3 regions of the Streptosporangium sp. DT93 genome follow, and region 3 is predicted to be linked to each of the others. Evidence: riboswitches for the same ligand, from Rfam matches in the RefSeq annotation. Region 3 holds a riboswitch; each other region holds the start of a gene.
The links. A riboswitch is a leader RNA that binds a small molecule or an ion and turns the genes downstream of it on or off. The one in region 3 is predicted to bind cyclic di-AMP.
Positions count from the first base shown of each region.

Region 1: it holds a riboswitch for cyclic di-AMP, as region 3 does, so the genes downstream of both, ACLQ2R_RS29130 (NlpC/P60 family protein) here and ACLQ2R_RS31575 (hypothetical protein) in region 3, are expected to answer to the same signal.
Region 2: it holds a riboswitch for cyclic di-AMP, as region 3 does, so the genes downstream of both, ACLQ2R_RS09555 (C40 family peptidase) here and ACLQ2R_RS31575 (hypothetical protein) in region 3, are expected to answer to the same signal.

Region 1 covers NZ_JBNCLF010000016.1:63,622-65,814, reverse strand. Annotated here, with positions in the region: gene ACLQ2R_RS29135 (amino-acid N-acetyltransferase) at 1-317, opposite strand, end outside; cyclic di-AMP (ydaO/yuaA leader) riboswitch at 875-1,021, shown strand; gene ACLQ2R_RS29130 (NlpC/P60 family protein) at 1,114-2,076, shown strand.
Region 2 covers NZ_JBNCLF010000003.1:372,327-374,519, reverse strand. Annotated here, with positions in the region: gene ACLQ2R_RS09555 (C40 family peptidase) at 588-1,148, opposite strand; cyclic di-AMP (ydaO/yuaA leader) riboswitch at 1,188-1,413, opposite strand; gene ACLQ2R_RS09550 (3-isopropylmalate dehydrogenase) at 1,557-2,193, shown strand, end outside.
Region 3 covers NZ_JBNCLF010000019.1:3,737-5,929, forward strand. Annotated here, with positions in the region: gene ACLQ2R_RS31570 (DUF4253 domain-containing protein) at 1-719, shown strand, start outside; cyclic di-AMP (ydaO/yuaA leader) riboswitch at 1,056-1,205, shown strand; gene ACLQ2R_RS31575 (hypothetical protein) at 1,459-2,193, shown strand, end outside.

The DNA.
Region 1 (2,193 bases), on a different contig from region 3:
CCCAGATCGACCGCGGTGCGCAGCAGCGCGGAGACGATCCGGTGCCCGATCCCGGCCCCCCGGCGGGCCGGATCGACCGCGACGGTGCGGATCTCGGCCAGATCCTCCCAGAGGACGTGCAACGCCCCGCAGCCGACCACCTCTCCCTGCCCGTCGGTGGCGACCCAGAACTCCTGGACGTCCTCGTACAGCGTGACGGTGGCCTTCTCCAGCAGACGCGGCCCCGCGCCGCCGTAGGTGTCGACGAGGCGCCTGATGGCGCGGACGTCCGGGGTGCGGGCACGCCGGACGGTGATCTCGGCGGCCTCCGCGACCATGGACGAATCGCCCCGCTCCTCGCCGTCCTGCTCGCTGCCGTCCCGTTCCGCGCCGTCCCGGGAGCCGTTCCCGCGTACGGACTCGCGTCCGTTCGCCCGTCCGGTCGCGTGCCCGACCTCGCACCCCGCCTCGTGTCCCGACTCGTGCCCGGCCCCGCGCCCGGTCTCGGCGGGGGTGTGCACGACCGGCGCCGCAGACTGTTCCGCAACCTGCTCCATGACCGATCAGCGTACGTCGCCCGCCGACCTCCAATTACGGCTCATCCCTAACTCACGCACCACCCCTCCCCCATGACCCTTGGTAGTGGCATTACCACACTGGGCACGGGGGTGCCGTGGTGTGGCCCATTTCATCTTTGGTACGGTTCCGGAGCTGGGCCGACCCCCGAGGGCCTGGTGAAGCACCAGGCAAAGGCCGCGCAAAGGCAACAGTGATCATTGTGAGATGTGATCCGCCCGTGACATTTCAGTTGCGGAACCTCTACTGAATTCAGGGTTCTGGTTGAGCAGGAACCACGGGTCGACTAATCTCCGTGCTCGATGTCAGACATGTGAAAGAGCCTGACCCGCCGAATCTTCCGCAGGGAAGAACCGGGGACCCACCGTGTCCCTGGGGTGAATCCGAGTGCCACCGGCGCACCCGGTAGGGCTGCCTCCGGCCCGAACCCGTCAGCTAACCCGGTAGGCGGCCGAGGAGAGGAGTCCATTGGTGAAGCGCACGCGCGACCGCGGAGGAGACCGAGCGGGTGGCGACGCCCGCCGTCCACGACGCGCGCCGCGAGGGCTCCGCCGCCGCATGGCGGTCATCGGCCTGGCGTTCGCCACTCTCACGCTGGGCACCCCCCTGGTCGCGGCCACCGCCGACCCGGAGCCCAGCCTCAAGCAACTGGCCGAGCAGGCCGAGAAGCTGCACAACGAGATCGAGACGCTCGCCGAGCAGTACAACGGCGAGCGGGTCAAGCTCAAGCAGGCCCAGCGGGCCGCGGACAGCGCCGAGAAGACCCTCGCCACCAGCGAGTCCGAGCTGGAGTCACGCCGGGCCAAGGCCGCGCTGCTGGCGCAGAGCAGCTACATGTCGGGCGGCCTGAACTCCGGTCTCGCGCTCACCCAGACGACCGACCCCGACGCCTTCCTCGACCAGGCCACCACCACCTACGCCCTGCAGCAGCGCCAGAGCGAGGAGGTCGCCCAGGTGGCGCGGGCGATCGAGTCCGCGGAGCGGGCCCAGGCCGGCGCCAAGGCCAGGACCTCCGAGGTCAAGAAGCTGCTGACGGAGATCGACACCAAGCGCACCAGGATCGAGCGGCTGGTCGCGCGGGTGGAGAGCGACCTGTTCAAGGAGGTGCGCTCGCAGGCCGTCGGCAACCGGGGCGCCCGGGTGAAGGTCGACGCGCCCATCGTGGGCGCCGGCAAGGGTGCCGAGGCCGCCCGCTGGGCGCTGACCCAGCAGCTCAAGCCGTACGTCTGGGGTGCCGAGGGGCCCAACTCCTTCGACTGCTCCGGCCTGGTCATGTGGGCCTACCAGAAGGTCGGGATCAGCCTGCCGCACTACACCGGTGACCAGTGGACCGCGGGCACCCGCGTCTCCAGGAGCCAGCTGCGCCCCGGCGACCTGGTCTTCTTCTACTCCGACCTGCACCACGTCGGGATCTACATCGGCGCGGGCCTGATGGTCCACGCGCCCAGGACCGGTGACGTGATCCACATCACCACGATCGACAACCGGCCCTTCGTGGGAGGCGTACGCGTCGCCGGCTGACCGCCGGGCCGTCCGGCCTTCCCGGGCGGAAGGACGGCCCCGCACCGTCTCCGAGCCGGGGGCGATCTCGCGCTCCCCCCGGATCGGGGACGCCTCCGCGCTTCCTCCGGGACGGGA
Region 2 (2,193 bases), on a different contig from region 3:
CGCCACACCCGGCCGGGCCGGGGTTCGGCCGACGCCCGCCCCACTGGGACCGGGCCCGGCGGGCACCCGTCCGCCGTCTCGGCATGTGAGAAGTGTGTACGCGGGGCGAGACGCTCCCCGCGGTGCCGGGTACCCTGAACGGAGATGCGACGGGTGTTCGTACCGTTCACCCGCCGCGGCGGGGCCTGACAGGGGCAGGCCGGCGGCCCGCCACGGTGTCCGTGGCCCTCGCCGGTTGTGAACCCTCCGTCCGCCGGTCCGTGACCCGGACCGCGGCATCGGGCCCGGTCCGAGTCCTGACCGGAGTCTCGGCCACCTTCACCGCTCACACGCGACCGAGACGAGATCCGCCATGTACGAGATGTATGCCTGGAACCGCCCGGACGAGAACGAGAACGAGGCGGTCGACGCCCTCCAGACCGCTCTGGACCGCCGCGACAACGGCGGCTCGCCCACCCGCGGCTGACGGGCGGACGGGCGGGGTCACCCGCCGGCGGCGAACGGCGCCGCACGAGGTGGGAGACGGCGTCGTCCGCCGATGACGGACGGCGGGTCGTCCGCCACCGGGTCCCGTGACGGGCCGGGGGTCATCCGCCGGCGAGGGGTCCGGCCGCGCGCTCGATGCGCTCGGCCAGTTCGACCCCCTCGGGGTCGGGGCGCACCCCGCCGGCGAAGGCGGCGCGCCGCCAGGAGCTCAGCCGCTCCTCCTTGACCACGTCCCCGCTGCGCGGGGCGTGCACCATGTACCCGGGCTTCGTGATCATTCCGACGTGCCCGAGGCCGCTGAAGAAGACCAGGTCCCCCGGTCTCAGATCCTTCCAGGCGATCTTCGCGGAGAACGCCTCGTACTGGTCGGAGGACACGCGGGGCAGCGTGATGCCGGCCGCCTCGTAGGCGCGGAGCATCAGCCCCGAGCAGTCGAAGCCGCCGCGGCCGGTGCCGCCCCAGGAGTAGGGCGTGCCGCGCTTGGACATCGCCCAGCTCAGGGCCTTCTGCCAGGCGGGACGCAGGGACGCGGCCCTCAGCGCTCCCCTCAGGGCGGGCATGCCGAGCGCGGCGGGCCCGGGGGCGGGCAGGGGCGAGGCGGCCGGTGTCACGGCGTGGGCCGCGGCCGGGGTCGCGAGCACCGCGGTCCCGGCGACGAGCACGGACGCGACGCGAGAGCAGACTGTGCCGTACAGAATCGTTCGTTCCTTCCATGGGGCCGGCCGGGTGAGCTGTCGGGCTCGGGCGTGGAGGCCGCCCTACGGCGCGGGAGCGCGCCGACTCGCCCCGAGGGACCTGCCGGGCGTACGGGAACGCGCTCCGGTCAGGAGCGGGATTCCCGGGCCCGGACGGATCCCGGCAAGAGTGGTTCCCCGGCTTCGTCCGCATCGATAAGGATGATCCGGACGAATTAGGCATGAATCTGAACGATGAGGACCATAACCAAACACCATGAAACGGTCAATATAGACTAAAAATGGGCAAAACGATCAAAAGTCGCTCGGATGGAAAATCTGTCCGAGGAATGAGACCGGTGTTCAAGCATCGAGACGGCCCGGTAGGGTGACGGCATGGATTCGCGTAACATCCGCCTGGCGGTCATCCCCGGGGACGGGATCGGGGTCGAGGTCGTCACCGAAGGGCTGAAGGTCCTCGAAGCCGTCGGCACGAAGGTGGAGACCACCACCTACGATCTCGGCGCCAAGCGCTACCACGAGACCGGCGAGACGCTGCCCGCCGGCGTCCTGGAGGAGCTGCGCGGGTACGACGCGATCCTGCTCGGCGCGGTCGGCGACCCCAGCGTGCCCCCGGGCGTGCTGGAGCGCGACCTGCTGCTCAAGCTCCGCTTCCGGCTCGACCACTACGTGAACCTGCGGCCGGTCAAGCTCTTCCCCGGCGTGGAGACCCCCCTGGGCAGGGCCCGGCCGGAGGACATCGACATGGTCGTCGTCCGCGAGGGGACCGAGGGGCCCTACGCCGGCGCCGGTGGCGTGATGCGCCACGGCACCCCGCACGAGATCGCCACCCAGGAGTCGCTCAACACCGCGTACGGCGTCGAGCGCGTGGTGCGCTACGCCTTCGACAAGGCCCTGTCGCGCCCCCGCAGGAAGCTGACGCTGGTCCACAAGACCAACGTGCTCACCTACGCCGGCGACCTGTGGGCCCGCACCTTCGCGAGGGTCGGCCAGGAGTATCCCGACGTCCGGA
Region 3 (2,193 bases):
GGCCCGACCCCGGTTACGCTCAGCTCGCCATCCGTCACCGTCCGGCCTTCTGGCTCAGCGAGGTCACGGTCTCGGGGGAGTACTGGGCGCGGCTGCGGGCCGAGCACGGGCGGTCGGGATTGTGGCCGGTGCTGCTGGAGGACTCCGTCCAGCCCTGGTCGGCAGGTCAGATCGCCCCTGACGCGGCCGCCGAGATCGACAACTACCGCGTGGACGCGTTCATGGCCGAGGTGTGGTCCGACTGGATCTCCAGGGCCCACGTCGACCAGCTCGAACTGCTCGACCCCTTCGGCCCCGAGTGCCCCGGCCCGGCGCCGGCCGGCAGGCCCGCCGCCGACCCCGGGGTGGTCGCCGACTGGTACGCGGGGCTGGTGGCCGAGCGCAGGACGCCGCTCGGGCTCGTCGCGGTCGAGCGCGGGGCCGACGCCCTCGCCGTCATGGGCTGGCAGGGCGCGCTGAACCACAACGAGTGGATGGTCCCGCTCGCGGCCGTCGTGCGGAGCTGGGAGGACAGGTTCGGGGTGCGGGTGGTGGGGATGGGGTTCAACACCCTCGACGTCAGCGTGGCGGCCCCGCCGACGACCTTCGAGCACGCCCTGCAGGTCGCCGCGGAGCACTGGACGTTCTGCCCCGACAGCATCGTCCAGGGCGCGGGGACCCTCATCGACTACGCCGAGCAGATCAAGGGCAGGAACGCCTGGTCGTTCTGGTGGGACTGAGCCGCCGGACGGGCCGGAGGCCCCGCCGCCCTCGTCACGCGTGGTCATGGGTGCCGTCCCGGTCGTCCCCGCCGCACGCCTGCCGTTCCCGCCGTGCCTTTACCGTGCCCCTGCCGCGTCCGCCGTTCCCGGCATGCCCGGCATCCCCGTGCCGCACGGGGGTGCGGGCCGACGAGGCGTGCGCTGGAGCGAACCCAGATGTTGAGTGCTTTAGGGGACTTTTTGCCAACTAGGTAGATCTTATAGGGTTTTCGTGGCCTTTGCTTTGCTTTGTCTGGTTTAGGTGGGTAGTGTCCCCTGTTATCGGCCGGTGACCCGCCCTTCACAAGAGGGAGCGATCGGCCGGCGTCGAATCCCGAGAGCCCTCAGGGCCACGGGAACCGGGGACCCAATTTCCGGGGTGAATCCGCCGAGAACATGCGGCGGTAGGGCAACTCCACCGCCCGAACCCGTCAGCTAACCCGGTAGACGAGATGGAGAGGAGACCCCCTCATGGATGACCGCGTCACCGCGTCGGTGCACCCCCTGTCCGCGCCGACCCCCTGAAGCCTTCCCCCGCCCCCCGTCCCCCACAGCTTTCGCGCCGCGCCTGATCGCGGCACCTCCCGGTAGCGCTCTACGTAACGACTGGATTCATCCGGTTACGTCCCCATTCCGATGAGCGCGCCATCACCCGTGCACCCCTTTTCGGCGTGTCGCACGCGGTAGCCCCGTTCCCTCGCGAAAGAGCCTTTCCCCCATGCGTCTTTCTTTCGGCACGTGCAGAAACCGCCTGGCCGCCGCCACCCTCGCCGGGGTGAGCGTGCTGGCCTCCGCCGGTGTCGCCTCGGCGACGCCCCTCAGCCCCGGCTTCGCCGCCACCGCCCCCGCGGTGGCCGGCCCCGAGGACGGCGTCGAGGCCGTCCTGCTCCACGGATCCACCACGGCCTCCTACTTCTGGGACGACTCCTCGGGCCGCGCCGGTGACACCGGCCTGCCGGCCAGTGGCAGGCCGATGCAGAAGGGCATGATCGCCAGTCCGAGCTGGCCGCTGCTCACCGAGGGCTACATCCTCTACAAGGGCAAGCGGGCCAAGTTCTTCGTCGGCGACCGCGGTCCCGGAGTGCCCTCCAACCGGGGCATCATGCTCGACCTCGACGCCAAGACCTTCGCCGACCTGACCGGCGGCACGTTCAACACCGGAACGCTCGGCGTGGACGGCAACGGCGGCATGGGTCACATCGACGTCGAGTACGTCATCACCCGATGGGGCGACGGCGTGGGCAGGAAGAACCACCCCGTGGCCTTCTCCACCGGCGCCTGGGGTCGCAAGGACGCCAACCCGGCCGCGCCGCCCCAGACCGTGCTGGCCAAGTCCGGGCGCCCGCAGAAGCCCGTCGAGACCGAGCGCCTGAGCGCCGCCCCGGCGTCGTCGTCCGCCAAGCCCAAGGTCACGGCCGACGCCCTCTCGGCCCCCGGATGGACCGTGCGGGAG